4 regions of the Specibacter sp. AOP5-B1-6 genome follow, and region 4 is predicted to be linked to each of the others. Evidence: riboswitches for the same ligand, from Rfam matches in the RefSeq annotation. Region 4 holds a riboswitch; each other region holds the start of a gene.
The links. A riboswitch is a leader RNA that binds a small molecule or an ion and turns the genes downstream of it on or off. The one in region 4 is predicted to bind S-adenosylmethionine.
Positions count from the first base shown of each region.

Region 1: it holds a riboswitch for S-adenosylmethionine, as region 4 does, so the genes downstream of both, ACT3TS_RS10395 (aminotransferase class V-fold PLP-dependent enzyme) here and ACT3TS_RS10720 (DUF1737 domain-containing protein) in region 4, are expected to answer to the same signal.
Region 2: it holds a riboswitch for S-adenosylmethionine, as region 4 does, so the genes downstream of both, ACT3TS_RS00810 (bifunctional o-acetylhomoserine/o-acetylserine sulfhydrylase) here and ACT3TS_RS10720 (DUF1737 domain-containing protein) in region 4, are expected to answer to the same signal.
Region 3: it holds a riboswitch for S-adenosylmethionine, as region 4 does, so the genes downstream of both, ACT3TS_RS11135 (cobalamin-independent methionine synthase II family protein) here and ACT3TS_RS10720 (DUF1737 domain-containing protein) in region 4, are expected to answer to the same signal.

Region 1 covers NZ_JBQSVT010000016.1:89,628-96,895, forward strand. Annotated here, with positions in the region: gene ACT3TS_RS10380 (metal-dependent transcriptional regulator) at 1-664, opposite strand, end outside; gene ACT3TS_RS10385 (Nramp family divalent metal transporter) at 681-1,937, opposite strand; gene ACT3TS_RS10390 (class I SAM-dependent methyltransferase) at 2,055-2,825, opposite strand; gene ACT3TS_RS10395 (aminotransferase class V-fold PLP-dependent enzyme) at 2,959-4,404, opposite strand; SAM riboswitch class IV at 4,446-4,559, opposite strand; gene hisN (histidinol-phosphatase) at 4,719-5,534, opposite strand; gene rsgA (ribosome small subunit-dependent GTPase A) at 6,007-7,125, opposite strand; gene aroA (3-phosphoshikimate 1-carboxyvinyltransferase) at 7,129-7,268, opposite strand, start outside.
Region 2 covers NZ_JBQSVT010000001.1:161,298-168,565, forward strand. Annotated here, with positions in the region: gene ACT3TS_RS00790 (alpha/beta hydrolase) at 1-313, opposite strand, end outside; gene ACT3TS_RS00795 (SGNH/GDSL hydrolase family protein) at 439-1,188, shown strand; gene ACT3TS_RS00800 (hypothetical protein) at 1,291-1,716, shown strand; gene metX (homoserine O-acetyltransferase MetX) at 1,818-3,011, opposite strand; gene ACT3TS_RS00810 (bifunctional o-acetylhomoserine/o-acetylserine sulfhydrylase) at 3,021-4,343, opposite strand; SAM riboswitch class IV at 4,420-4,536, opposite strand; gene ACT3TS_RS00815 (Tex family protein) at 4,792-7,268, opposite strand, start outside.
Region 3 covers NZ_JBQSVT010000018.1:58,386-65,653, reverse strand. Annotated here, with positions in the region: gene ACT3TS_RS11155 (ABC transporter permease) at 1-112, opposite strand, end outside; gene ACT3TS_RS11150 (aliphatic sulfonate ABC transporter substrate-binding protein) at 112-1,149, opposite strand; gene ACT3TS_RS11145 (ABC transporter ATP-binding protein) at 1,231-2,073, opposite strand; SAM riboswitch class I at 2,080-2,191, opposite strand; gene ACT3TS_RS11140 (CoA-binding protein) at 2,305-2,721, shown strand; gene ACT3TS_RS11135 (cobalamin-independent methionine synthase II family protein) at 2,748-3,953, opposite strand; SAM riboswitch class I at 3,965-4,079, opposite strand; gene ACT3TS_RS11130 (polysaccharide deacetylase family protein) at 4,229-5,203, shown strand; gene ACT3TS_RS11125 (dihydrofolate reductase family protein) at 5,263-5,868, shown strand; gene ACT3TS_RS11120 (MmcQ/YjbR family DNA-binding protein) at 5,865-6,269, shown strand; gene ACT3TS_RS11115 (DUF1990 family protein) at 6,253-6,831, shown strand; gene ACT3TS_RS11110 (hypothetical protein) at 6,966-7,268, shown strand, end outside.
Region 4 covers NZ_JBQSVT010000017.1:56,286-63,553, forward strand. Annotated here, with positions in the region: gene ACT3TS_RS10700 (UDP-N-acetylglucosamine 1-carboxyvinyltransferase) at 1-65, shown strand, start outside; gene ACT3TS_RS10705 (hypothetical protein) at 198-653, shown strand; gene ACT3TS_RS10710 (O-succinylhomoserine sulfhydrylase) at 646-1,857, opposite strand; gene ACT3TS_RS10715 (rhodanese-like domain-containing protein) at 1,966-2,358, opposite strand; gene ACT3TS_RS10720 (DUF1737 domain-containing protein) at 2,355-2,615, opposite strand; SAM riboswitch class IV at 2,719-2,839, opposite strand; gene ACT3TS_RS10725 (alanine--tRNA ligase-related protein) at 2,979-4,400, opposite strand; gene ACT3TS_RS10730 (bifunctional lysylphosphatidylglycerol flippase/synthetase MprF) at 4,653-7,166, shown strand; gene ACT3TS_RS10735 (alpha/beta hydrolase) at 7,250-7,268, shown strand, end outside.

The DNA of each region.
Region 1 (7,268 bases), on a different contig from region 4:
GCGAGGCCGCGACCTCGTCACCCAAAGTCAAGGGTCCGGCGTCGTGCGTGGAATCAAGGAGGCGCACCCGGAAGCCGGCCACAAAGGGGAGCCGGCCCAGGATGCCGAGTTCCGTGTCGAGACCGATGCCGAGTTTCTCCAGGTGGCGCAAAAGCCCGGGGTCGTGGTCGCTGATGCGGCTGACGCGGCCCGTGTGCCCGGCGTCGAGCTCGTCGAGGCGGTGCGAGGGTGCCATCGTGATGCGGCCCTGCGCGTCGGGGATGGGGTCGCCGTGGGGGTCGCGGGCGGGGTGGCCAAGCTTGGTGCTCATGCGCTCGATGAAATGCTCGGAGACGGCGTGCTCAAGCATTTCAGCCTCGTCATGGACCTCATCCCAGGTGTAGCCCAACTCGCGCACAAGGTACGTTTCCAACAGCCTGTGGCGGCGCACCATCGACAGGGCCAGCGCCAGGCCGCGCTCGGTCAGGTGGATGGGGCTGTACGGCTGGTGGTCGACGAGGCCCTGGTCCTTGAGCTTGCGCACCATCTCCGACACCGATGAATTCGCGACGCCGAGGCGGGTGGCCAGGGCGGAGGAGGTGATGGGCTTGTCCTGCCATTCCGTATAGGCATAGATGACCTTGACGTAGTCTTCGATGCTGGAGGAGGTGGCAGTTTGTTTCACACTCCCAGCCTACCTGTTAGCCCTGCCCGGTGAAGGTCAGCCACAGCAGCAGGGCGTTCAAGGCAACGATGAGCGCCACGCTGACGAGGGCGGCCAGCCGCAGCGCCAGGCCGTCCCGGTGCTCGCCCATGAGCTGCTTGCTGGCCGTCAGGCGCAAAAGCGGGATGAGGGCGAACGGGATGCCGAAGCTGAGCACGATTTGGCTCACAATCAACGCCCAGGTCGGGTCAATGCCCACCGACAGCAGGACGATTGCCGGGATGAGGCTGACCAGGCGCCGGGCCTGCAGCGGGATCCGCACCTTGAGCAGGCCGTTCATGATGGTGGCCCCGGCATAGGCGCCCACCGAGGTGGAGGCCAGCCCCGAGGCCAGCAGGCCAATGGCGAAGACGACGCCGATCACCGGCCCCAGACTGTTGACGATGGCCGTGTGGGCGCCCTCGATGCTGTCGGTTCCGGAGATCCCGCCCAGGGTTGAGGCGGCCAGCAGGAGCATGCCAATGTTGACGGCGCCGGCCAAAATGAGGGCCAGCACCACGTCAAGGCGGGTGGCCTTGATGATCCTGCGCAGCCCTGCCGGGGTGCTGCGGGCGTCGGGGTGCCTGTCCTTGGCCAGCTGGGAGTGCAGGTAGATGGCGTGTGGCATCACGGTTGCCCCCAACATTCCGGCCGCGAGCATGACGCTGCCCGAGCCGTCGAAGCGGGGGATCAGGCCGGCGGCCACGCCCGCCGGGTCGGGCGGGCTGAGCACCAGCCCGGCAAGGAAACCGATGGTGATGATGACGAGCAGGAAGATGATGATGCGTTCAAAGTGCCGCTGGCCGTGGCGGTTTTGCACCGTGAGAAGAACCATGGAGGCCAGTCCCACGATCAGCCCGCCCACCGGCAGCGGCAGCTGAAACAGCAGGTGGAGGGCGATGGCCCCGCCAACCACTTCGGCCAGGTCCGTGGCCATGGCGACCAGTTCCGCCTGTGCCCAGTAAAGCCGCCGGCTGCGTGTCGTGAACCGTTCGCCCAAAATTTCCGGAAGCGACTTGCCTGTCACCACGCCCAGCTTGGCCGACTGGTACTGAACGAGCATGGCCATGACGTTGGCCGCCACCAGGACCCAGACCAGAAGGTAGCCGTAGCTGGCACCCGAGGTGAGGTTGGCTGCAACATTGCCGGGGTCGACATAGGCAATGGCGGCCACAAAGGCAGGGCCCAGCAGCAGGAGCAGTCCGCCGCGCGGTTTGCGCAGCGGCTTTTTCCCGGTTGTGGCAGTCTCGAGCACAATCAACCCTTCGAAGTGCCTAAATCAATTTTGTAGGTATGCCGAAATCATATGCTTTTTGGGCTGCCGTTGTCGAGGTGCGGTTCTTGGGGCGCCGGTTCCTGCTGACGGGACGGCCTACAACTTCCGGGTGCGCCAGGTCTGGGTCACATAGGGAAGTTGTAGTTCGGTGCCGGGGACGTGGCCCAGGTGCTCAAACAAGTACCAGCGCAGATTGGCTGTCACTTTGGCGCGGACCTGCTCCGAGGCCTTGAGGTAGTAGCTGCGCGACTTGGCCAGCTCCATGAGCTCCTCGGGGGTCAGCGTCTGGCCCCACCGGGTGTTGTGGGGCTCGGCGGGCGCGAATTCCGGGCCGAGGGTGGGGCGGAAGTCGGGCTTGTGGACATCACCGGCGTGCATGATGCGGGCCAACCTGTGCACCCAGGGGAGTCCGACGTCGAGCTGGTTCCAGACCAGCCCGAGGGTGCCTCCGGGGCGCAGCACGCGGGCAATCTCGGTGCTGGCCGTGAGGGGATCGCACCAGTGCCAGGCCTGGGCGACTATGGCAAGGTCCATGGTGGAGTCGGCCAGTTCGAGGTTTTCGGCCGTGCCCACAAGCGCGGTGGCCTGCGGGACAGCGTGGGAAAGCTGAGCGAGCATGTCGGCCGAGGGGTCGACGGCGGTCAGGGTCCAGCCGCGCCCGGCAAGCAACTGGGTGTACTTGCCCGTTCCGGCCCCCACGTCTAGGACGTCATGAAGGGGGTGCGCGGCGACTTCGGTCAGCCAGTCAAGGGATTCACGCGGGTAGCCGGGGCGGACCTTGTGGTAGTGGCCACCGCCCTCAAGGAAGGCTGTTGCCATGCGTTGGCGCCGTTCGGCGTCGAAGACCGGTCCGCCGGTGCCTGCCATGTTCGCTCCTGGGGTGTTGTGCGTTGGTGCCGTTCAACTTTACCCTCTACCCAACCCTCGCTCTCTCTAATGGCTATTGGCAGGCCTGGTGCCCGCTGGCAGGATTGAAACGCCCCCGTATGTGATCGAGCGTTTATTGGTCGGTGGTGCAGGGGGCGGCACCGGCCGTGCCCGGGGTGTTTGGCGCCCAGCCGGGGTAGACGCGGTTGTCGTCGGCTGGGACCCAGCGGCCGGCGTCGACCACGTAGTCCCAGCCCAGCCCGTCCCGCAGCAGCGTGCTGATGCCGTCGAGCAGTCGCTGGGCGTCCTCGAGACGGGAACCGACCCCAAAGCTGGCTCGCAGTGAACCGGCGGGCAGCCCCAAACGGTTCAGCAGCGGGTGGGCGCAGAACTTGCCGTCGCGTACGCCTACGCCATGTTCGGCCGACAGGTATGCCGCAACCAGTCCGGCGTCGTACCCGGTGACGGAGAAATTAACGACGCCGATGCTGCCGCAGTCCGGGTGGGTGTCGGCGTCGCTGAACAGGGTGTGGACGGTGGCGCCGTCGAGCGCGGACAGTCCGGCGACCAGGTGGCTGCGCAGGAGTTGTTCGTGGGTGTGCCAGTCGTTGGCGTCGAGGGCGGCCAGGGCGGTGGCGGCCTTGGCCAGCGTGGCCGCGCCGAGCACGTTGGGGGAGCCGGCCTCGTGGCGGGCCGGGCCCTCGGTCCAGCGCGTTGACTCGAGCTTGACGTCCTTTACGGCGCCGCCGCCGGCCAGATGGGGCGTGCCGGCGTCGAGCCAGTCGGGGCGGCCCACCAGGACTCCGGCGCCGAACGGTGCGTAGAGCTTGTGGCCCGAGAACGCGAGGTAGTCGATGCCGCTGGCGGACAGGTCGATCCGGCGGTGCGGTGCCAGCTGGGCAGCATCCACCACGATGCGCGCGCCGTAGCGGTGCGCCAGCGCGGCCAGCTCGTCCACGGGAAGCACCTCGCCCGTGACATTTGAGGCACCCGTGACAGCCAACAGCAGCACATTGCCGGCACGCAACTGGGTTTCCACCCGTGCAAGGGTGGCCGCAATGGAATCGGCGGCGACCACCGAGCGGTGCGGCAGAGCCTGCCACGGCAGCAGGTTCGCGTGGTGCTCGATGTCAAGGTAGAGCACCTCGCCGTGGACGTTGGCGCGGCCCTCCGCATAGCCCTGCTGCTTGAGGATGCTTGCCACGCACCCGGCCAGCAGGTTCAGTGAGTCTGTGGTGTTGCGGGTGAAGATCACGGTGTCGTCGGGGCGGGCCACCACAAAGTCCGCAACGATCCGCCGGGCGTTTTCATACACCGACGTGCTTACCTGGGAGGCGAAGCCGGCGCCCCGGTGCACGCTGGCGTAGTACGGCAGCACCTCGTTCAGGTGTGCCGCCACTTCTTCAATGGCCGGCGCCGATGCTGCATAGTCAAGATTGGCATACCGCACGTGCCCGCCCTGGATCAGCGGGGCAGGCAGGTCCTGGCCCACGACAGGCAGCAGGGGGCGGCTGGCAAGGGAGGTTTCCGCCAGTTGTGTGTTCTCAAGCAGTGTTTCCTCAAACAGGGCGTTGCTCATGAATGTTTCCTTCGACGGAAGGACGCTTGGGGGTGCCAAGGAGTCCGCGCTTGCCATGACCGTTCCGGCCTGGCCAGGTCGTCACCCGGGGCACCCCGCCGCGAAAGGAGGGTTGCCGGCCAGCAAACCGGGGTTTAGCGCTGGCACTCGTGACCTATGCCCAAAAGGTTAGCCCAAGAATTCCGACGGCGCATTTGTTACGTTGCGTAACGGGCGCCCGCATTCGCCCGAAGCAGCCCCGCGCCAGGCGGACAAAAAGAACGACGGCGGGAGGACGCCGTCGTTCTTAACTCACCTGTGCTTCTTGGTTGGGGTCAGCCCAGCAGGTCATCCCAGTTGGGGTTGAGGCGGTGCAGCACCTCTGTGTGCAGGATCGAGTTCGTGGCCAGGGCGTTGCCGCCGAAGGGGCCGTCGGCGCCCTCGAGCGAGGTGAAGCGCCCGCCGGCCTCGGTGACGATCGGGACGAGTGCGGCCATGTCGTACAGGTTCAGTTCGGGCTCGCAGGCAATGTCAACGCTGCCCTCGGCGACCATGCAGTAGGACCAGAAGTCGCCGTAGGCCCGGGTGCGCCAGACGTCGTCGGTCAGGGAGATGAACTCGTCCCGGTTGCCGCGCTCGGCCCAGCCGCTCAGTGACGAGTAGGACAGGGAAGCGTCCTTGAGTTCGGCGACGTTTGAAACGCGGATGCGGGTGGCTGCCGCGAGCGACTTGCCCATGTAGGCGCCGGTTCCCTGGGCGGCCCACCAGCGCTTGCCCAGGGCCGGCGCGCTGACGAGGCCAACGACGGGGACGCCTTCATCGACGAGGGCGATCAGCGTGGCCCAGACGGGGACGCCGCGGACGAAGTTTTTGGTGCCGTCGATCGGGTCGATGATCCAGCGGCGGGAACCGTGTCCACTGCTGCCGAACTCCTCACCCAGCACGGCGTCGCGCGGGCGGACCCGGGCCAGCTGGCTGCGGATGGACTCCTCTGCGGACTTGTCTGCGTCCGTCACGGGGGTCAGGTCCGGCTTGGTTTCAACACCCAGGTCGAGGGCCTTGAAGCGGGACATCGTCAGGGAGTCGACGCTGTCGGCCAGGACATGTGCCAGGCGGAGGTCATCGTTGTACGTCTGGGGTTCGATCGTCATACGCTTCACGCTATCGCGATTTGGCGCAAACACCCGTCAGCGCCACCTTCGTGAACTTATACGCACAACTGGAGCTCAGTGGTGTATATGCGGTGACGAACCAAAACTCATGCGCACCACCCGCTGTGAGTGGCGCGTACAAGTTCACGGGCAGTGGCGCCTGGGCATCCTGCAAGCGCCTAGCCGTGCGCAGAAGCCAACTGAGCCGCGGGCAGCTGGCCAAATGTTCCAAGCTGCGCAGAACCCACTGCGGGTGTGCCGCATAACACAGTTTTGCGGCACAACCGCGGCGAGTTCCACGCAGATTAGGACAGCGGGGGCCGGTTGTGCGCAGCTTGGGACAGCTGGGGCCGGTGGATGGGCCCACGCCGGCAGGGATCCCTGGCCGAGGAACGAGCTTAAGGTGCCGGTGGATGGGCCCACGCCGGCAGGGATCCCTTGCCGAGGAACGAGGTTAGGGGGCCGGTGGGGACTACTCGAAGATGCCCAGTTCCTTCGCCTCGGCGCGGCCTTCTGTCCTGTCGCTGGTGCCCAGCAGGCGGCGCAGCGACGCAAGGCGGGCAGGTCCGGCGTCGCCCGCGTTCCCGGACGCCACATAGGGGTCCAGCCCGCAGTTCACGGCGACGCTGTCGTGCTTGCAGCCGCGTTCGCAGTCGTCGGTGCCGGGCTGCAGGTCGGGGAAGGCCTGCAGGATCCTGTCGGCGTTCACATGTGCCAGGCCAAAGGACCGGATGCCCGGAGTGTCAATGATCCACGAGCCGGGCAGCCCGTCCTGCAACTGCAGGGCCAGCGCGGACGAAGAGGTGTGGCGCCCGCGGCCGGTAACGGCATTGACGCCGCCCGTGGCACGCTGCGAACCTGTCAGCGCATTGACCATGGTTGACTTGCCCACGCCCGAATGCCCGACCATGACGCTGACTTTGCCGTCAAGGTAGCCGTGCAGCTGCTCCACGGCACCGCCAGCCAGCAGGGCGGAGTCGCCGTCGTCACTGCGGGCGTCGATGCCGGAAGCCCCCGCAGCGGCAGTGCGGCTGATGATGACTGTCATGTCCAGGTGTTCGTAGTTGGCGAGGAGTTCGGCCGGATCCTTGATGTCAGTTTTGGTGATCAGCAGCAGGGGTGCGATGCCGGAGTCGTAGGCGGCGACCAGCGCCCTGTCAATGAATCCGGTGCGGGGTTCGGGGTTGGCTGCCGCGACGACGATGACCAGCTGGTCGGCGTTGGCCACCACCACCCGCTCCACGGGATCCGTGTCGTCGGCACTGCGGCGCAGCAGGGTGCGGCGTTCCTCAACCCGGACCAGGCGGGCCAGGGTGTCGGGCTTGCCCGTCACGTCACCCACCAGTGCCACAAAGTCGCCGGCCACCACGGGATTGCGCCGCAATTCCCGGGCGCGGGCGGCAATCAAGGTGCGTTCGGTGGGCAGGTCCTCGTCCACAATGGCCGTGTACCGCCCGCGGTCCACCGTGATGATCCTGCCAATGACGGCGTCCTCATGGGCGGGCCTGTCTTTGGTGCGCGGCCGGCTGCCCTTCTTGTTGGCCCTGACGCGGACGTCTGATTCGTCCCAGTTGCTGTAGTCCCGTGCCATTCCCTAGGCCTCGGCTTCAACCGCCGCAGTGCCAACTCCAGCTGTGCCAGCAGTTTGCGACACCATGGCCGCCCACATGGCTGGGAAGTTGGGCATGGTCTTGGCGGTGGTGGCGATGTTTTCAACCTCGACGCCGGGCACGG
Region 2 (7,268 bases), on a different contig from region 4:
GCGAGAACCCGAGCAGGCTCACGGAGGTGTGGTTGGTGCGCACGCTCTCAAGCCAAAGTTCGACGGCGGACGCGGCCTCCGTCACGGCCGTCACCGCATAGCTCAGATCATTGCGCAGCGGGAACCAGGCGTAACCGGGGCCGGCCTGCAGCGGCGCCCGGACAGAGGCCACCGTGAAGTCTGCAGGGAGCTGGGATGCCAGCGAGAACAGGTCCGCCTCATCGGCGCCATAGCCGTGAAAAATCACCAAAAGAGGTGTTCCGGGACGCTCATTTTCGGGACGTGACCAAAGGACTGTGGGGGTTTCACTCATGCCTCCATCTTTCCATGCATCGGGCCGGGCCCAAAAAACCGGGGTGGCGGAAATGGGTGCCTACCGGGCAGTATGGGTAGGTGAATGATTCTTTGCTACCGCATCCCTGGAACCGCTACGTCGCCATGGGCGACTCTTTTACCGAAGGCATTGGCGACCCGGAACCGAGCAGCCCCGGAGGCAACCGTGGCTGGGCGGACCGTGTGGCGGAGGAGCTCAACCGCGGCTCCGAAGACTTCAAATACGCCAACCTCGCCATCCGCGGCCGCCTTCTGGGCCAGATACTTGGCGAGCAGCTGCAGCCGGCGCTGGAGCTCAAACCAGACCTGATCAGCATTTCGGCCGGCGGCAACGACTTGATCCGCCCCGGCTCTGACCCCGACGCCCTGGCCGAACAACTCGACGTTGCCGTGGGACAGATGACGGCGGCCGGGGCCACCGTGTTGTTGCTCAACGGCCCCGACATCCGCGACACCCCAGTCCTGGGCATGGTCCGTGGGCGGGTGGCGATCTACAACGAAAATCTGCGCACCATCGCCGCCCGGCACGACGCCGTCGTCGGCGACATGTGGTCACTGCGCCAGCTCGGCGACACTCAAATGTGGGCCGGTGACAGACTGCATTTCTCCCCGTTGGGCCATCACACAATTGCGATCATGGTGCTGCAGGCGTTGAACATCAGGCACTCGCTGGTGCCCCTTGAGCCCAAGCCGCTGCCGCCGCAAAAATGGCAGGTGGCCCGGGCCGAAGACCTTGTATGGGCCAGGGAATTCTTGTTCCCCTGGGTGCTTCGTCGGCTGCGGCACCAGTCCTCCGGCGATGGCATCACCGCCAAGCGTCCCACCGCCGGACCGATTTTCGGCCCCCAGCCCTAGCCCGCCGCCAAAGCAACCGATTGTTGCCTGCTTTCACGACTAGGATGGAAGCAGGTGCAGTCAGTTTCGCGCCCTACGAAGAAGAGGTGTGTTGTGCCAGTCATGCTCGGGTCACTTGCAGAGGGCAGTGTCGCTGCGTCTTCTTCCGCGTCATTCAACATTCGGCCGTATTTTGTGCTGGTGTTCATCGCCATCGTGCTCATCAGTTCCTTCGTCAAGGCGGCAGCCCGCAAGAAGCGGGCAGCCCAAGCCAACCCATACGCGCAGACCAACCAGGCTGGCAGGGTTGGGGTTGCCCACCAGCCAACAGCGAATGTCCCGTATGTGGGGACGCTGCTCAATGGGGTTCCGCTGGGCAACTACGACAATTCCCATGGGCACCAGACCACCGGATTCGCCAACGAGCGGATGCAGGCGGAGACGGAGCTCAAGCGCCAGCTTGACGCCTTGGACACCGCCCGCCGCAACGGCCAGGTGACGGCAGACCAGTACGCCGTCCACCGCGAGGCAATCTTCAAGAACTTCTAAACCCCAAGCCAACTGGCCCGCAGTTATGGTTGCTGAATCAGCCTATTTAGGTTGATTCAGAAACCACAACTGTGGGCCAGTTGGCTAAGCGGGCCAAATGCTTAAGGCGTGAAGAAGGACTCCTGCAGCAATCGGCCCACGGCAGCCACTTCGGTGAGGAAGCCGTCGTGGCCAATGCCCGAATCAATCCGGGCAACGTCCACGTCTCCCGGCAGTGCTGCCGCCAAGGCTTCCGACTGGGCCGGAAAATACAGCCTGTCGCTGTTGACCGCCGCCACCAGAAATTCAACGCCGCCCGTCACGGCCAGGGCCTGCTCGAGTGTGCCGCGGCCCCGTGTGACGTCGTGGCTCATGAGCGCCTCGGTGATGGCGATGTAGCTGTTGGCGTCGAACCTGCCCGCCAGTTTGTGGGCCTGGTGGTCCAGATAGCTTTCAATCTGGTACCTGCCCACGGCGTCGGTTCCGAGCCGGCCGTGGCTGATGGTGCCGCCGTCGTCCTGGGCCTTGCGGCCAAAGCGCGACTCCATCTCCGTTTCAGACCGGTAGGTGATGTGGGCAATCCGGCGGGCGAGCCCCAAGCCTGAGATGGGGGCTGCGCCGTCGTAATAGTCCCCGCCGGCAAAGTTCGGGTCCTGGCGGATCGCCAGCACCTGAGCTTGGGCGAAGGCAATTTGCTCGGCGGTGCTGGCCGCGCACGACGCCACCACGGCGCAGCGCTGCACACGACCGGGGTACGTGGCAGCCCACTCCAGCGCCCGCGCGCCGCCCATGGATCCGCCAATGACGGCGTGCCAGGAGCTGACACCAAGGGCGTCGGCCAGGCGCGCCTCGGCGTGGACGGAGTCGCGGATGGTCACGAACGGGAAGCGGGAACCGTACGGCCTGCCGTCCCCGGCAATGCTGGACGGGCCGGTGGTGCCGTAGCAGCCGCCGACGATGTTCGCGCACACAACAAAGTATTTGTCGGTGTCGATCACGGCGCCGGGGCCCACGAGGCCTTCCCACCAGCCGTCTTCCTCGGAATCGCCGCGGCTGACATGGGTGCTTCCGGTGAGGGCGTGCTGGATGAGCACGCCGTTGTCGCCGGCGGCGTTCAGCGTTCCCCAGCTTTCAAAGGCCATGGTCACCGAGGGCAGCACGCCCCCGGCTTCCAGCGGCAGTGCGCCGATGTGAACCGAACGCAGCACCCCGCCGCCCTGGCCAACAGCGGCCGACCAGGAACTGCCGGCCGGCTCGGGTGTGCTGGTTTCAATCTCGGGGGTCACCATGTTGCGCTCCGCTGCCGTCTTTGTCACGCGGCTCATTCAGCTCACGGACGATTTTGCGGCGCGGAACCCGGCTTCAAGGTCGGCGATGATGTCGGCAACATTTTCCAGGCCCACGGACAGCCGCACCAGTCCCGGGCGCACGCCGGCGGCAAGCTGCTGCTCGGGTGAAAGCTGCGCGTGCGTGGTGGACGCCGGGTGGATGACCAGGGATCGCACATCGCCCAGGTTGGCGACGTGGGAGTGCAGCTCCAGGCCGTCAACAAAGCGCTTGCCGGCTTCCGCACCGCCCTTGATGTCAAAGGAGACGATGGCGCCGATGCCCTTGGGCCCGTACTTGCGTCCGCGCTCAAACCAGGGGCTGGAGGGGATTCCTGCGTAGGCCACGGCCTCCACATTTTCATTGCTTTCAAGCCATTCGGCCACTGTCACGGCGTTGCTGACGTGGCGTTCAACGCGCAGGCTCAACGTCTCGATGCCCTGGGCGATGAGGAAGGCGTTGAACGGTGAGATGGCGGAGCCCAGGTCCCGCAGCAGCTGCACGCGGGCCTTGAGGATGTAGGCCAGGTTGGCGCCCAGGGCGCTGCCGACGCCGAGGTCGCGGGCAAACACCAGCCCATTGTAGGTTTCGTCCGGGGTGTTGAAGCCGGGGAACTTCTCCGGGTCGGCAGCGAAGTCAAACTTGCCGCCGTCGACAATCACGCCACCAATGGCGGTGCCGTGCCCGCCCAGGTACTTGGTGGCCGAGTGGATGACAATGTCGGCGCCCCATTCCAGCGGACGGAGCAGGTACGGGGTGGCCAGGGTGTTGTCAACGATCAGCGGCACACCGGCCTCGTGGGCAATGGTGCTGATGTTTTCCAGGTCCAGGACGTCCTGGCGCGGGTTGGACACCGTCTCGCCAAAGAATGCCTTCGTGTTCGGGCGGACGGAGGACCGCCATTCGTCCAGGTTGTCGGGGTCGGACACAAACGTGACCTCGATGCCGAGCCGCTTCAACGTGTGCGCGAGCAGGTTGAACGTGCCGCCGTAGACGCTCGGGCTGGAGACGATGTGGTCCCCGGCCTCGGCCACGTTGAGGATGGCGAAGGTCGTTGCGGCCTGGCCCGAGGCGAGCAGCAGGGCACCGACACCGCCTTCCAGGTTGGCAACGCGCTGCTCCACGGCATCCGTGGTCGGGTTGCCGATGCGGGTGTAGATCGGCTCCAGCTCGGCAAGGGCAAACCGTGCGGCTGCGCTTTCGGCCGACGGGAACACGAACGACGTCGTCTGGTAGATGGGCAGGGCCCGCGCACCGGTGGTGGCGTCCGGCTGCTGGCCTACGTGGATCTGACGGGTTTCAAATGACCAACCGTTACTCATGGATGGAATCCTTCACACTAGAGGCCTGCAACAAAACCCTCCGGCGCAGACTGCACGGAAGGGCCTTGAAATCGATGGCCCGCGCTTGCACCGCAACCGGTCGGTTCGATGCCAGGTCCTCACCCGGGGCACCCCACCGCGGAAGGAGGGTTGCCGGTCAGCAAGCCGGGGCTGTGCGCTGACACTCATGACCTGCATCCAGTGTGGAAGAAACCCCGCAATGCCGCAAGATTGTGACAACTTTATGACTTAAGCGAAGAACTGCTTGATTTTTGGCCCAAAAGGTGGCTTCGGCTGAACAACCGGATGACCGCTTGCCGTTTCGGGGCCATTCCGTCTGGACTGGGCATGCAACTGCGGAGCGGGAAGCAGTTGATGCAGTCAACAACCACGGACGACGCCGGACACGCACCTTCCAGCGCCCGCCCCCTGCCGCCGGGCTGTGGACTTACTTGCCCAGTCCTGCCCGGCGCAGCGCCTCGGCCATGGCGGTGTTGGCCGACGGCGCGGCTGAATTGGCCAACCGAACTGCCGGGTTGGGGCGGCCCTGCGCCCCGGCACCCCGGTTGGAACTCTGGGTGGAGCCCTGGGTGGAGCCCGGCTGCCGGCCCTGCCCTCGTCCGCGCGCATCGGCAGCGCCGCCCTTCGGCGAGGGACGTCCGGAAGTCCGGGAGCCGGCGTCGGGCTTCCCGGGCTGGGAATTTCCCGTCTTGGCACCGGCCCCCACCTCGTCGTCCAGGCGCAGGGTCAGGGAGATGCGCTTGCGTTCGGGCTCCACCTCGAGGACCTTCACACGCACCACCTGGCCGGATTTGACCACTGCATGCGGATCGGACACAAAGGAATTGCTCATGGCCGAGACGTGGACCAGCCCGTCCTGGTGCACGCCAATGTCAACGAAGGCGCCAAACGCCGCCACATTGGAGACCGTTCCTTCCAGGATCATGCCCGGACGCAGATCGGTGATTTTCTCGATGCCGTCGGTGAAGGTGGCGGTTTCAAAGCGGGGGCGGGGGTCGCGGCCGGGCTTTTGCAGCTCGGCAACGATGTCCTGCACCGTCGGCAGGCCGAAACTGCCGTCGACAAATTCGCCCGGGTTAACGGCACCCGCAGCGCCCACTCCCCCGGAGATTTCCGCCGTCGAAGCACCAACGGCGGCCAGGATCTTGCGCGCCACCCCATAAGCCTCCGGGTGGACGCTGGAGGCGTCGAGCGGCTCCGCTCCCCCGGTGATCCGCAGGAACCCGGCGCACTGCTCGAAGGCCTTCGGGCCAAGCCGGGCAACCTTGAGCAGTTCGCGGCGCTTGGTGAAGGGCCCGTGTTCGTTCCTGTGTGCCACGATGTTTTCACTCAACAGCGGGCCGACGCCGGCCACTCTCGCCAGCAGCGCGGGAGAGGCCGTGTTCAGGTCCACGCCCACGGCGTTCACACAGTCCTCCACCACGGCACCCAGGGAACGTTCAAGCTTCGCCGGGGTGAGGTCGTGCTGGTACTGGCCCACACCAATGGACTTGGGGTCGATCTTCACCAACTCGGCCAGCGGATCCTGCAGGCGCCGCGCAATGGACACGGCCCCGCGCAGGGACACATCCATGCCGGGCAGCTCGGCACTCGCCAGTGCGGAGGCGGAATACACCGAGGCCCCGGCCTCGGACACCACCAGCTTCGTGACCTTTTGGCCAGGGCTCACGCGCTTGAGTTCGGCGACCAGTTCGGCCGCCAGTTTGTCGGTTTCCCGGCTGGCCGTGCCGTTGCCGATCGCCACCAGTTCAACGTTGTGTCGTTGCGCCAGGGACACCAGCGTGGCGAGGGCTTCGTTCCAGCGCTTGGCCGGGGCGTGGGGATAGATGGTGTCGGTGGCCGCGACCTTGCCGGTGCCGTCGACAATGGCGACCTTGGTGCCCGTGCGCAGCCCCGGGTCAAGTCCCAGGGTGGCGCGGTTTCCGGCCGGCGCGGCAAGCAGCACATCACGCAGATTGGCGGCAAATACCCGGACCGATTCCTCTTCCGCGCTTTGGAACAACCGCACCCGCAGGTCCACCGAGAGCCGGGTCAGGATGCGGGTGCGCCATGCGAGGCGCGCACTGGTCATGAGCCAGGTGTCGGCCGCACGCCCGGATTCGGCAATGCCCAGGGACTGGGCCACGGCGCTTTCATAGCGGGAACGCGCCTGGGCCTGTGCGTCTGCGTCCCGGGGATCGGCCTCGGCCAAATCCAGTGAGAGCACACCTTCCTTTTCGCCGCGCAGCAACGCCAGCACGCGGTGGCTGGGCAGGGTGTGCGGAGGCTGGGCAAAGTCAAAGTAGTCCTTGAACTTCTCGCCGTCCACGGACTTTCCGGCTTTCGCCGAGGAGCGCAGCCGACCGGTCTTCCAGAGCTTCTCGCGCAGCCCGCCCACGAGCACGGCGTCCTGCCCGGCCCGTTCAATCAAGATGGCGCGGGCGCCGGCCAGTGCGTCGTCGGCGCTGGCCACTCCGCGGGCGTTGTCGACAAAGGCGTCCGCTTCGACGGCGGGGAATCTGGACGGGTCTGCCAACAGCGCATCCAGCAGCGGCTCCAGTCCCGCTTCACGCGCGGCGTCGGCTTTGGTCTTGCGGGTTGATTTGTACGGCAGGTACAGATCTTCCAGGTCGGATTTGGTGGCGGCCGCGTCGATGGAGCGGCGTAACCCGGCCGTCAGCTTGCCCAGGCCGTGGATGGTCTCGAGCACCGCAATCCGGCGGGCCTCAAGCTCGCGCAGGTACCGCAGCCGCTCCTCCAGATCGCGGAGCTGGGCATCGTCCAGGGTCCCCGTGGCTTCTTTTCTGTACCGGGCAATGAAGGGGACGCTGGCGCCGTCGTCCATCAAGGCAATCGCAGCGCGAACCTGGGCCTGGCGGACACCGAGCTCCGCGGCAATGGCGGCACTGATGCGGTCCTCCCGGG
Region 3 (7,268 bases), on a different contig from region 4:
AGGCCAGCAATATCAGGGCCGGCAGCAGCAGTCCCAGGCCCAGCCGGGCCCAGCCGTTGGCCAGGTTCCGGACGGACCCGCTGCGGCGCGCGGCCGTGGTGGTGGCTGTCATCAGGCTTCCTTGATCGAGTCGGGATTTGCCTTCACGGCCAGGGAATCATCCAGGAGGGTCTCCAACGCGGTATCGACTTCAGCCTGGGTCTTGACGTCGCCGAGTTCCACAAAGGTGGGCCCGATCTTGGCCAGCACGGCGCGCTGCTTGTCCCCGGGAATCCCTGACACGTCGAGGTTGCTGCGCTCGAGAATCACCGTGTTGGCCACGGCGGGCTTGAGCCCGGCGGCGTCGGCCAGGATTTGTGCCGTTTCTTCGGGGTTGGCCGCGGCCCAAATGCGAGCTTTTTCATAGGCGTCCACAACGGTCTGTGCCAGTTCGGGCTTGTCCTTCAGGAACGACTCGGTGGCGTTCAGGAAACCGTAGGTGTTGAAATCCAGATTGCGGTAGAAGAGCGTGGCGCCTTCCTGTTCGGCGGCCGCCATGATGGGGTCCAAGCCGGACCAGGCATCCACGGAACCGTTCGCCAGGGCTGCGCGGCCGTCGGCGTGCTGGAGGTTCTCCACTGTCACGTCCTTCGTGCTCAGCCCAGCTTCCTCCAGCGCCTGGACCAGGAAGAAGTACGGGTCGGTTCCCTTGGTGGCAGCCACGGACTTGCCCTTGAGGTCGGCGACCGAGGTGATGGCCGAGCCCTTGCCGGTGACCAGTGCCGCCCACTCCGGCTGGGAGTACAGGGAGATGGTCTTGATGGGGGATCCGTTGGCGCGGGCCAGCAGCGCGGCGGAGCCGGCCGTGGATCCAACATCGACGGCACCGGCGCGCAGCGCCTCGTTGGCCTTGTTTGAACCTGCGGACTGCAGCCATTTCACGGTGACACCCTTGTCCGCCAGGGTCGCCTCCAGCCAACCCTTTTCCTTGATGACCAGGCTCAACGGGTTGTAGGTGGCAAAGTCGATGGTCAGTGTGCCGGACCCGCCGCCATTGCCGGCTGCGTCGGTGGCTGCGTTTTCACCGGCGCAGCCGGCCAGGGCCAGAGCGGAGACAGCGGCGGCGACGCTTAGGAAGGAACGGCGGTTGACAGAGTGTGAAACAGGCATGAGGGTCCTAAAAATGGTTGCGGTGGTGAAAGTGTGTGAAGCGCAGCTGCGCAGGAGTGCAGGTGCGCTCGAATGGGGAGGCTAGTGGCCGTCGACGCCGAGACTGGCCAGCAGCGAACTGCGCAGGCCGGCCAGTTCTGTTGACGCCCGGGCGCGGGGGCGCGGGCCGGGCACTTCGACCGTGCGCACAATGGTGGACCCTGGGCGGTCTGTTCCGTCCGGTCCGAGCAGGATGATGCGGTCGGCCAGCTGCAGCGCCTCATCGACGTCGTGGGTGACCAGCAGGACGGTTGCGGGCTCGGCGGCGTGCACATCCAGCAGCAGGTCCTGCATGGTGATCCGGGTCAGGGCGTCCAGGGCGCCGAAGGGTTCGTCCAGCAGTAAAACGCCGGGATTGCGGGCGAGGGCGCGGGCCAGGGACGCCCGTTGTGCCATGCCGCCGGAAACCTCCCGAGGCCTGTGCCCGGCGAAATCCGACAAGCCCACCAGTTTCAGCAGTTGTTCCACCGCTCGGCGGCTGCGGGTGGCGTCCGCGTCGGAGGGCACACCAATCGCCACGTTTCCGGCGATCGTCCGCCAGGGCAGCAGGCGGGGCTCCTGGAATGCCACGGCACAGCGCGCATCAATGCCGGACACGGTGGTTCCGTCGATGGACACGGCGCCGGTGCTCGGGGCATCGAGCCCGGCCACGGCACGCAGAAGAGTGGATTTCCCGCAGCCCGAGGGTCCGAGCAGGGCAACAATCTCCCCGGCCCGCACGTCAAACGAAACATCACGGAGCACCGTGTGGGTGCCGGCCCCGGAGCCAAAGGAACGGCCCAGCTCATGAAAGGACACCGGCATGGCGGCCGTGCCCCGCGGATCAAAGACTGGCGGGGACGCTGAGGCTGAGACTGGTGTGGGCGGCGAAAGTAAAGCAGACATGGCAACACTCCATCGGTCCTGGCGGTAGCACCCTGCCGGTATCGACACCCACAAAGGGGGCCGACCAGGGTTGCTGCGGCGTCGTTGAGCCAGATCTCTCAGCCGCTCGGGATGGTCACCTTCAGACTAGGGCCCGGCACCGGACCGACAGAAATTGGCGGACGTGCAGCGGTTCGCGAAGCGTAACAATTCAATTGGCCGACCTCTGCAGGGACGGCATAAGCTCAGCTCATGGCACATGTAAACGACCCCGCAACCATTCGCCGCCTGCTGACAACGCCGGGCCGCTGGGCGGTGGTTGGACTCTCCAACAATCCCCGCCGCGCCGCCGTCGGCGTTTCCTTGTTTTTGCAGCAGCACCTGGGCCAGGAGATCATCCCGGTCAGCCTCAAGGGCGACGACGTCCACGGCGCAACGGGCTATAAAACACTGGCGGAGATCCCGGGCCGCATTGATGTTGTTGACTGTTTTGTGAATTCCACGAGGGTTGGCGACGTGGTTGACCAGGCAATTGCGGTGGGCGCCCGGGCCGTCTGGCTGCAGCTGGGTGTCATCGACGAGGCGGCGGCACAGCGGGCAGTGGACGCCGGCCTGGATGTCGTCATGGACACCTGCCCCAAAATCGAGGCTGCCGCACTGGGCCTGTAGCCGCACTGCGCTGGCGGCAGCGGGGATTATTTCCAGAGCCGGCTGCTGGCCAGTGCCGCACCTTCGCCAAGTGCCGCCAGCTTGGCTGCCGCAATCTGCGGGTGCACGCGGCCGCCGAGTCCGCAATCAGTGGAAGCGATGATGCTTTCTCGCCCCACCACCGAGGCAAAGCGTTCAATGCGGTCGGCCACAAGTTGCGGGTGTTCAACCACGTTTGTTGCGTGCGAGACGACGCCCGGCACAATCGACTTGCCCTCGGGCAGCTTGGTGTCCTGCCAGATCTTCCACTCATGTTCGTGGCGGACGTTGGCTGCCTCGAAGGAATATGAGCCCGCGTTGATATTCAGCATGGTGTCAACCAACTCGGGGAACGGCAGGTCTGTGGTGTGCGGGCCGTGCCAGGACCCCCAGCACAAGTGGAAGCGGATCTGGTCTTGCGGCAATCCACGCAGTGCGTAGTTCAACGCCTCAACCCTGATTTGGGTGAACTTCAGGTAGTCCTCAATCGAGGGGGCCGGGGTGATCTGATCCCAGTTCTCGGCGATCGAGGGGTCATCGATCTGCAGCGTCAACCCGGCGTTGATGACGGCAGTGTATTCCTCACGCAACACATCGGCGCAGGCGTAAATGAACTCTTCCTCCGTGGCATAGTGCTCGTTGGAGATGCGGGAGGCGCTGCCGGGAGACAGTGCGGCGACGAAACCTTCCTCGACGCCTGCCCGGGCCATGCCGGTGGTGAGGTTCTTGATGTCGGAGGCGACGGCGTCGTGCCCGGTGTAGGTCAGGGGACCGGTGCACTTGGGGAACAGTTTTGCGCCGGCGGAGAAGATGCCGGAGGCGGGGTCGTTGTAGGCCTCGGCAAAGATGGTGCGGTCGCGGCGGTGCACAAAGCCCGTCAGGGCAATGTTGCCGGGCGTCGACTCGACGGGGTCGAGAGCCCATTTTTGGTCCGCGTCCAGCTCCAGTCCGCCCATGCGGGCGAAGGAGTAGGACCACCAGGCGCCGTAATCGACGGCGGTGGACATGGCATGGCCGAACTCGCCATCGTTGACGATGTCAATGCCGGCGGCTTGTTGGCGTGCCACCACGTCAACGACGGACTCCTGCAGCAGCAACTCAAATTCCGCCGTGGCACCGTCGGCTTCCTTCACCTTATTGGCGGCGAGCAGGGCGGGCGTGCGGGGCAGCGAACCGGCATGGCTGGTGCGGATGTGGGTGGTATTTAAAGACACGAGTGGATTCCTTTCCATCGTTTCTGGCGGTAGCACCGTTCCTTGGCCTGCCGAAGTAATTCGGCGGGCGTTGGAGGGTTGCTGCGGCGTCAACAAGCCAGGTCTCTCGGCCGCTCTGGATGGGATGTGTGTCAGCCTAGCGTCCGGCAACGCCCCGCAAAAATTGTTTGCCGCATGTGACGCGCAGGACCCGTCAGCCAGATTATGATCAAACCATCGCGGCAATGCCCGCGCACCGTTCCTGACAGTCGATGCTGAACGCCCAGAAGGAAGACATGCCGCACCATCTTGACCATTCGCGCCGCCGGGCACGCTGGATGGGGTTCTTGATACTCGCCGTGGCCGTTGCCCTGATGGTCGCCGGTTTCTGGTGGGTCGCCGCAACGACCAGCTTGGGCGGGGACCCAGCCCTTCCGGCGGCAAGCGCAGGGGATGCCGGCAGCAGCGCGGCGACGGCCCCGTCTGCCACGCCAGTCGCGTCAGGCCCGTCTGCCACGCCAGCCCCGCCGAGCACGGCGAAAACTGCCTCGGCGGACCCGACGGGGGCCCCGGCGTCGGACATTCCGGCAAGCACGCCGGCGATCGATCCGGTGACTGATCCGGTGACAGGGAGGGTCAGCACCCTCGACGGGCTCGTGCCGGACTACGTCCTGCCGCCAATCGAAAATGGGCTGGCCCCTGTGCTGACCAAGGTGCCCACCGAGCAAAAGGTGGTGTTTCTGACCATTGACGACGGCGCCCTGAAGAGGGACTCGGATTTGGCGCTGCTGGAGAAGAACGGCATCAAGGCGTCGCTGTTTCTGGCGCACACATTCGTTGCGGGCGATCCCCAGTATTACCAAAAATATGTGTCGGCCGGGCACTTGATCGAGAACCACACCATGACCCACGACCTGGGTTTCATCAAGTTGAGCTACGAACAGCAAAAAGCAGAGATCTGCGGCATGGCCGATTACGAGGAGCAGCAGTACGGACGTCGGCCGATGTTCTTCCGGCCACCCGGTGGGCCCTACACGCAGGCCATCCGACAGGCCGTGGCGGAGTGCGGCATGAAGGCGATCATTGACTGGGAAGCCAAGGCGAACGCCGGTGGCATGGACTATCAGATCGGGGCCGGGCTGCGGCCGGGGGACATTGTCTTGATGCACTTCCGGCCGGAGTTCCCGGACGACCTTGGCGCATTTCTGCAGGCGCAAAAGGCTGCCGGACTCAAGGTTGTGCTGCTCGAGGACTACCTGGCCACTCCATAGCCTGACGGCTGGGGAACCGGCACGTGCCGCCGGGCTCTTCAACGGGTAGCGTTGATGCCATGACGCGCATTGTTTACTACACGGCGGCAACGCTGAACGGCTATCTGGCGGACCGGAACCACTCGCTGGACTGGCTCTTTGCCGTTGACGACACGGACGGGCCGGACATTGCGGGATTCATGGACACCATGGGCGTCTTTGTGGAGGGTTCCTCCACCTACGAATGGGTTCTCAAGGCGGAGAACCTGCTGGCCGAGCCCGCCAAATGGCAGCAGTACTACGGAAGCAAGCCCACTTACGTGTTCACCTCCCGGACGCTGCCCGTGCCTGAAGGGGCGGATGTGCGCTTCGTCAACGGTCCTGTCGCCGATGTGCTGGACGAGATCAAGGATGCCGCCGGCGACCTGGACGCGTGGGTGGTTGGCGGCGGCGACCTGGCCGGGCAGTTCCTGGATCTTGGGGCACTGGACGAACTCGTCGTCACGATCGCCCCGGCCGCACTGGTTGGCGGGGCGCCGCTGCTGCCGCGCAATGTGGGGGCCGACAGGCTCAAGCTGAGCGCCGCCAGCAAGCACGGGGAGTTCGCGATGCTGAGCTACGCAGTGCTCAGCGCCGCAGCGTCCGGCTCCGCAGCGGCCGGCGAAGAAGCACGGACGCAGCCATGAGCCTCAATGCGGAATCCTTGCGTGCGGCCGCGCTGGCCCTGGCCGGTGCCTACGAGGACTTCCCCTTTGGGCCCGAACTCAGCGTGTTCAAGGTCAGGGCCAGCAGCGGCGGCGAACAACGCACAGGCAAGGTGTTTGCCCTGGGCGACCTCAACGTGCCGGCGCTGTCCATCAGCTTGAAATGCGATCCGCTGCTGGCTGCGCAGTTGCGCACCGCGCACGCGGGCATCGTCCCGGGCTACCACCTGAACAAACGGCACTGGAACACCGTGGACTGCACGGCGGTGGACGCGGACATGGTGTTGGACATGCTGGAGGATTCCTACGACCTTGTGGTGGACGGCCTGCCCAAGAAACAACAAACCGCCTTGAAATGGAGTGCACGTGTTGCCAAAAGCTGACCGCGGCCGCCTGGATTATCCCTGCCTCGGCCTGACCCGGCTGGCGGCGCAAAAACCTGCCGGTGCGGTGGAGTGGCCCAAGGGATTTGACCACGTGGACAAGACCATCCTGGTGGGGCACGGTGCCGAGGCCTTTGCGGCCCTGGCCGAAGGCATCATGACCTGGCAGATCCAGCAGCGTGCCGGCCTGCAGGTCACGGCGCCTCCCCGGGCAATTGTTGGCGCCCGGGTCGTCAGCGGTTTTGGGGTGGGCCGCCTTCGACTGCCGGTGCCCTGCGAAGTGGTGTGGACGGTGGAACCTCAAACGATGTCAGGCCCCGACGGGGCTGAGGCAACGATGGCAGGCTTTGGGTACGGAACCCTGCCCGGACACCCGGCGCTGGGCGAGGAGGCCTTCACCGCCATGCAAACATCCGACGGCGGCGTCCACTTCAGGCTCCTGGCGTTCAGCAAGCCTGCCGGATTCATCTATTCACTTGGTTCCCCGGTCACCAAGCTCACCCAGGCCGGAGTCACCCGCTCCTACCAGCAGGCGGCACGCGCACTGGCGGGCGGCTTTTAACTTCTGCGGGAAAACGCCGTTATGATTTGTGCCCCAGCCACTCTTTAACACTGAGAGTCAATGGCTTTCCGCACGGAGTTGGCCCGATACGGGACTGACACGCTGCGACCGGCCAGTGGATGGAATGTGCCGCCGTGAAGAACCACCAGGACCATGGCATGGCAAGCTGTGTACAGGATGGGGCCAGCTTTAAACGGTCCCCTTTGGTTGCCCCTGCACTGGCTGGGTCGCGGCGTGATGTCCCCGAGGTTGCGTTGGTGTACTTGGCGGACCGGACTGAAGCCGCCGTGGGGGAAACCGTCAGGTTCACGGCATGGCTGCTGAATGCCACGGACGAGACGCTCACTGACATTTCCCTGCTCCCCAGGTCACTGACGAACGGCCGCCTCGACCACCTGGCGTACGCCACCACCCCAACGGCGGCGGAACTTTCAGGC
Region 4 (7,268 bases):
GCTACGAGGACCTGGCCGAGCGCCTGAACACGATTGGTGCCGAGATCGAGTACTTCCAGGACTGACTGTTCCCGCAGCCCCGCCGTCCCCGTTGAAAAGGGACGGCGTTCGCGGTTAAAGCGGGTGCGCGGACACCCGCCGATTGCGCAAACGCCGTCCCTTTTCGCGGCGGCCACACTCCGCGTAGGCTCAGCAGCATGTTTTCTTGGACCAAACGCGATTCCACAGCGACCCTTCCTCCCGTTGCCATCCCAAGGGACGGCGGCATCCCGTGGCGGGGTGCCGGGCTGACGGCCACCGATGTGGACCTGCCGCGCGGACGCAAGGGCACCAAGCTGATGCACTGCGTGCAGCTGAGCACCGGCGACGTCACCGTGACCATGCTTCAGGCGGACATTCTGGAGCTGCTCAATGGACGGGTCGGCATCGTCGATCCGATCGGGGCCGACTCGAGTGTCTTCCTGTGCAATGCGGCAGGGGTTGATGCGGCGGCAACTGCCGGCAAGGCCGCCGAGGCGGGCAAATGGATGGCAGCATTCCCCGGTGACGCGCTGGCGCTGCTGGTAGTCCCCGTGAGCGAGCCGCCGGCCGCCATCATGTCCGGCGCCGACGTGGCCAGCTTCTCCGCATGGGCGCGCAAGCTCGCTAAATAGCAGCCAGGGCTCCCGCCAGATCGGCCTTGAGATCTTCCACGTCTTCCAATCCCACGGACAGGCGCAGGAAACCGTCGGAGAGTCCAATGGCCGCCCGGCCCTCGGGCCCCATGGCGCGGTGTGTGGTGGTGGCCGGGTGCGTGATGAGCGACTTTGTGTCGCCGAGGTTGTTTGAAATGTCGATGATCCGGAGGGCATTCAACAAGGAAAACGCCGCGTCCTTCGTGGTGCCGCCGGCAGGTTCGGCCAGTTCAAAGGTCAACACCGTGCCGCCGGCCTTCATCTGTTTTTTGGCCAGCTCATGCTGCGGGTGCGAGGGCAGATGCGGGTACAGCACGCGGCTGACCTGCGGCTGCGCTTCCAGGAACTCGCCCAGCGCCAGTGCGCTGTTGCATGAATGCGTCACGCGCAGGTTCATGGTTTCCAGCCCCTTGGTCAGCACCCAGGCGTTGAACGCGGACAGCGCCGGCCCGGTATGGCGCATCAGATTCTTGACGGGTCCCTCGATGAACTCCTTCGAGCCCAGGATGGCGCCGCCCAACACCCGCCCCTGCCCGTCAATGTGCTTGGTGCCCGAATACACAACAATGTCGGCACCAAAGTCGCCGCAGCGCTGCAGCAGCGGTGTGGCGAACACGTTGTCAGCCACCACCTGTGCACCCGCGGCGTGGGCGAGGTCGCACACCGCCTGCACGTCAATGATTTCCTGCATCGGGTTCGACGGGGACTCAAAAAACACGGCCGTGGTGGGCACACTCAGCGCCTCGCGCCATTGCGCCAGATCGGGCCCGTCAACGAAGACGGTCTCCACACCCCAGCGCGGCAGCAGTTCGTTCAGGATGACAAAGCACGAACCAAACAAGGAACGCGAGGCAACCACCCTGTCCCCGGCAGCCAGCAAGGCACCCAGCGCGGTGAACACGGCGGACATGCCCGACGCCGTCGCAAAGCACGCCTCCTTGCCCTCCAGCAGCCGCAGCCGTTCCTGGAAGGTGGCGACCGACGGGTTCCCGTAGCGTGAGTACACAAAGCGGTCCACCTCCCCCGTGAATGCCTGCTCGGCGGCTTCGGCGGATTCATACACAAAGCCGGAGTTTAAAAAGAGGGCTTCGGAGGTTTCCTGGAAATGGCTGCGGTCAAGTCCGCCGCGCACGGCCTGGGTGTCTTCGGCCCAGCCGGCTGCGTGCTCGTTAAAGTTGCTCAATTGCTGTTCCCTTGGCTTTCGCTGATGGTGTCCTGTTTTTGGCACGCGGGTGAAGTACGACGGCGGCCCAAGCGTCCGGCTGTTCGCCCGCCTTTGTTTGTGGCGGGGTCAGTGCCAGGGCAGCTTGCGGTTTTTCCAGCCGTTGACGACCCTGTCGCCATAGCCGTCCTGTATGCCTTCGAAGCCTTCAAGGACGTTGTAGGCCGTGTAGCCGGCGGCTGTTGCGGCCTCGGCTGCGGCAATGGAGCGCGCGCCGGAACGGCACAACACCACCAGCTGCTTGTCAGTGGGCACAACGGCCTGGAGCTCGGCCAGGAACTGCGGGTTGTTGGTGCCGTTGGCCAGGTTCCACTGGATGAAGACCGGTTCGGCGCCCAGTGAGGAGGTGTCGGGGACGCCGATGTGCGCCCATTCACCCTCGGTGCGCACATCCAGCAGGACGGCTCCGGCCGCCACATGCTCCCACGCCGATGCGGGGGCCAGATCGCCTGCGTAGCTCATGCGATGCCCTCGCCGTCGAACTCCAGCTCGGCGTCGAGATCATCCACGGCCGTGGCCACCGCGGCATCGCTGGTGGCAACAGCCTGCGGGAGGATCACTGCCTGGGCGCAAATGACGCTGCTGCCGTTGAACGTGACAGCAGGCCCGCCGTGCAAAACATAGCCTTCCGCCAGGGCTGTTGAAATGCGCTCACAAAACGAGCGGTCGTCGGGACCGGTGATGAGCCGATAGGCCAGGGGGGAAGCGTCCGCGGACATGGTGTCTCCTCAGTGCAGGTGGCCGAGACTGCAAGCGGGAGCTGGTGGCGGTGGTGCAAGCCCGGTTCTCAATGCCGGAGAACCTGCTTTGGGCGCCGCAGGGGGTTCACGCTTGCAAACATCAGCCGTGGGAAGCTGGGTTTGCCGAGTATTCACCCGAGGCACCCCGCCGGAAAGAGGGTTGCCGGCCAGCAAGTCAGGGCTTGGCGCTGGCACTCATTACTCCCTTGCAAACTAACACAGGAAGCGTGGAGGCTGGGAAATCCCGGGCTCCCATGTGGCGGAACATGACGCGGGAGCAAGGGGGCCGGGTACCTGCCGGCGTGGGCCCGGCCAGCAGTTCCTTGGCGGACAACTCAACTACTATTTGACCCCCAGTGTGGCGGTCTTTTGCGAACGTTCGCGTTGTTGGGCCATGAGCAGGTCAAACTCGTCCCGCCATGCCGGCGACACATCCAGGGCCTGGGAAACGGCTTCTTCATGGCTGAGTTCAACCGGGAATCCGTAGGTGTCCGACAAGGTAAAGAAGGCCTGGCCGCCCAGCTGCCCCTCGGCGGAAAAGCGCCGCAGTTCCCGCAGCCCCTTGGCAAGGGTGCGGCGGAAGGAGCGCTCCTCCTTGCTGAGCGAGGTTTCGATCTCCTGCTGCCGGGCGGCCAATTCGGGGTAGGCGTCCCCGTACATGGACACCACCACGGGCACGAGGGTGCCCAGGAAGTTCTTTTCCACGCCCAGCCCGTGGGCGAACCGCATGGCCCGCCGCAGCAAGCGCCGCATGACATAGCCCTGCTGCTTGTTGCTCGGGCGCACACCGTCATTGGCCAGAAAAATAGCACCGCGGGCATGGTCCGCAATGATGCGCAACTCTGTCTGGTGTGCTTCATATGAGGTGCCCGCCAACTCTTCCAGCCGTGCCACCAGGGGCCACAGCAGGCTGGTCCTGAAGACGTCGGGACTGTCGATCGCCGCGGCGGCAATCCTTTCCAGCCCGCCGCCAAAGTCAACCTGGTGTCTGGGCAGCTTGATGAATCCTTCCTGCTTGCGCTGGTATTCCATGAAGACCGAGTTGCCGATCTCCAAGAACTGTCCGCCATCGGAATTTTGATGCGTAAAGGCGCCGTAGGCGGTGTCATGCTTCACGTCGGGGAAAAAGTAGAAGACCTCCGTGTCCGGGCCGCAGGGATCACCGATTGGCGTTGCATCCGGGGATCCGCCACGGGACCACCAGTTTTTGTCGCCATAAAAAGCAATGCGTGCGCCTTGGTTTCCCACGGCGTTGCCGTGTTCCTCCGTGCGCAGGTCCACCCGGTCGGCACTCACGCCGGCCGCGAGGAAGAGCCGTTCCCAAATGTCCGCGCTGTCATCGTCGCGCGGTATGTCCCGGTCCGGGTCCCCGTCAAACACGCTGACAAAGATGCGTTCGGGGTCAAGTCCCGCCACGTGGGTGAGGAAGTGCCACAAGGCCGGGATCTGCTCTTCCTTGAAGTAGGCCCCCAGGCTCCAATTGCCCAGCATTTCAAAGAATGTGGTGTGCCGGTTGTCGCCAACTTCCTCCATATCCTGGGACCGCAGGCAGGTCTGGCTGTCCGCAAGTCTGTCACCCGACGGATGGTCGGCTCCCAAAAGGTAGGGCAGCAGCGGCTGCATCCCGCTTCCGGTGAACAGCGTGGTGGGATCGTTGCGGGGAACCAGCTCGGCCCGTTCCAGCACCGCATGGCCGGATCCGGCCTGATACTCCAGAAAGAGGCGGCGAATGTCCGAGGTGGTCAACGGTGCGGTGGCAGCCATTGGGATCCTTTCGCCGGTTCCGGCAAGCAGGGCGCAGGCGAACTGTATGGCGGAATCCGCCGGAGGACTTAGCTCTGCTGCAGCACGCGGAGTGCGGGCGTAGCGGAGTACAAGCCATGTTTCCATGTTGCTCCGCTTGTGGCCAGTGTTTTGGGAACGCCAGTTCAGGCCTGTCTATGGGGCAGGCGTTGTGCTTTTATTGGATAAGTGCACGGATCCAGAAAATCCCGGCCACGAGACAGGGGACACGAGATGACCGCCGAACCAGCTGTTGCCAGCAAATCCAAGTCGAAATTATCCGGAGTCGTCTTGTTTTTGCGGAAGTCGCCGGCAACGGCGGCGCTCCTGCTGCTGGTCGTCGCGGCAACGGCAGCCACGGGGGCGTTGACCGGGGGCGTGCCGGAAGATGTGTTGTCTGCGGTCGGCATCAATCTGGACGATGTGATCGCAACCTGGTGGACACTGCTGGTGAGTGCCTTCTTCGCTGGTTCGTGGCCGGGCCTGGTGGTGCTGCTCCTTGTCATCGCCATCGGCGTTGGCATTGCCGAACGGACAGTCGGCACTTGGCGGGCGGTATCGATGTTCCTGTTGGGACATGTGCTCAGCTCGCTGGCGCTTGCGGGGCTGGTGGTGCTGGGAACCGCGGGCAACGACGCGTGGCTTGGCTTCCTCGGTGGCAACTATATCCTGGGCGCTTATGGCGGCGCTGCGGCAGCGCTCGGTGCTGCGACTGCTTCCCTGAACAACTTGTGGCGCCACCGCATTCGGACCTGGCTGGTGGCGTTCTCGTTGATGTTTGTACTTTTCGTGGGCACCGCAGAGACGCTGCAACTGCTGTTTGGTGCTTTGTTTGGCATAGTGGCGGGGCGGCTGCTGGGTACGGGGCAACGGGTGCACTCCGGCAGGCTGTTCACCCGGCCATCCCTGCGGGAGTCCCGCTTCCTGCTGGCCACAGTTGTCGGGGTGTTTGCGGTGGGCCCCCTGCTGGCCCAGATTACTGCCAAATTTTCGGTGGGTCCCCTGTCAACGGTGGGCCCCCTGATGCTGCAGGGGCGCCCGGATGCTGACGAGCTCAGTGAATTGTGTGACGCGGACGCTGCGTGCATGAACCTGCAGTCCATTGTTGGCGTCAGCAGCGCAGGCGCCGTGATCCTGTCCGTCATTCCGCTGCTGTTGCTGCTCCTTTGCTCCGAAGGGCTGCGCCGCGGACGGCGTTTGGCACTGTGGACGGCCGTGGTGATCAATGGGCTTGTGGCGCTGCTGGTCCTGGCGGTCTTTGTACAATTTTTGGCGTCCGCCGAATTCCATCCCGACGATGCGGACACCGGTTTCCTGGCCATCTACATTCTGCCTGCCGCCGCGGTGCCCGCCGGCATCGCGCTGCTGCTGGTCCTGCAGCGCGGAAAGTTCCCGGTGGCCCCTGGCCCGGGCACCGCCAGGAAGTTGTTGTGGGCCACCGGAGGAACAGCCGTTGCTGTGGTTCTGGTGTTTGCGGCGATGTGGTTTGTTGAGGGGAATTTGGGGCGGCTGGGCCTGCTGGACCTGCTCCGGCAGTTCACGCACATCCTCATTCCCTTCCCCCTGCCCTTTGTGGTGGTACTCCCGCAGGGATTCGTGACCGTTCTTACCTACGGTTTTGGCGGCGCTGTCATTTGGCTCGTTTTTGGCGTGCTGGCATCCCGGAACCTGCGCCAATACAGCGACGGCACTGATGGTGGGTTGGACAGCCGGGAACGCATCCGCGAACTCCTGCAACTCGCCGGCGGTTCGCTGTCCTGGATGGCATTGTGGAAAAACAACCTGTATTGGTACAGCACGGACGGGAGAAACGCCGTCGCCTACCAGGTCAACAATGGTGTGGCCCTGACCGTCGCCGGGCCCTTTGGCGCCGCGGACGGGCAAGCTCCGGCCGCACGGGATTTCGTGGAGCACTGCGTGGAGAATGGCCTGATCCCCTGCTTTTACTCAGCGCCCGCCGAGGTGGGCAGCGCATTGGACGGCCTGCACTTTGAGCGGCTGGAAGTTGCTGAGGAGACGCTGCTGAACATCGAGGCAATGACGTTCAAGGGCAAGGAATGGCAAAACGTCCGCACTGCCCTGAACCGGGCCGCCAAGCTGGGCATCAAGGACTACTGGTACGCCTACTCGGCCATGCCGCCGGGCGTGCGCGCCCAGTTGGCGGAGATTTCAGAGGAATGGGTGTCAGACAAGTCCCTGCCGGAAATGGGATTCACGCTGGGCGGCCTCGACGAACTCAAGGATGACCAGGTGCTGTGCTGCGTTGCCGTTGACGACGACGGACTGGTCCACGGGGTGACCAGCTGGCTGCCTGTGTTCACCAACCAGGAAATCACGGGTTGGACCTTGGACTTCATGAGGCGGCGCACCGACGGTTTCAAGGGCGTCATGGAGTTCCTCATAGCTTCCGCCGCAAACCACTTCAAGAAGGAGGTTCCCATGATCTCGCTGTCCGGTTCACCGCTGGCCAGCACCGGTGGCAGCGGCACCGACGGCGAGCGGTCCGTCATCGAGAAGATCCTGGGCATGCTGGGCAATGTCCTTGAACCCATGTACGGCTTCAAATCACTGGCGGCCTTCAAATCCCGGTTCCAGCCGGAACATCGCACCCTCTACATGTACTACCAGGACCCGCTCGCCCTGCCTGCCATTGGCCTGGCCATCACAGCCGCGTACCTGCCGGGACTGTCCGCCCGCCAGAGCGCGGATTTTCTGCGCCAGATGGCCATCAAGGAACCGGCCAAGTAGATGTCCGCCGGCGATGGGTCCTCCGGGAAACAATCGTCTGGGGGCTGCATGGGGTCAACCCGCACTGAAAAGAGCCAAACACCATGAATGCGATATTGACTG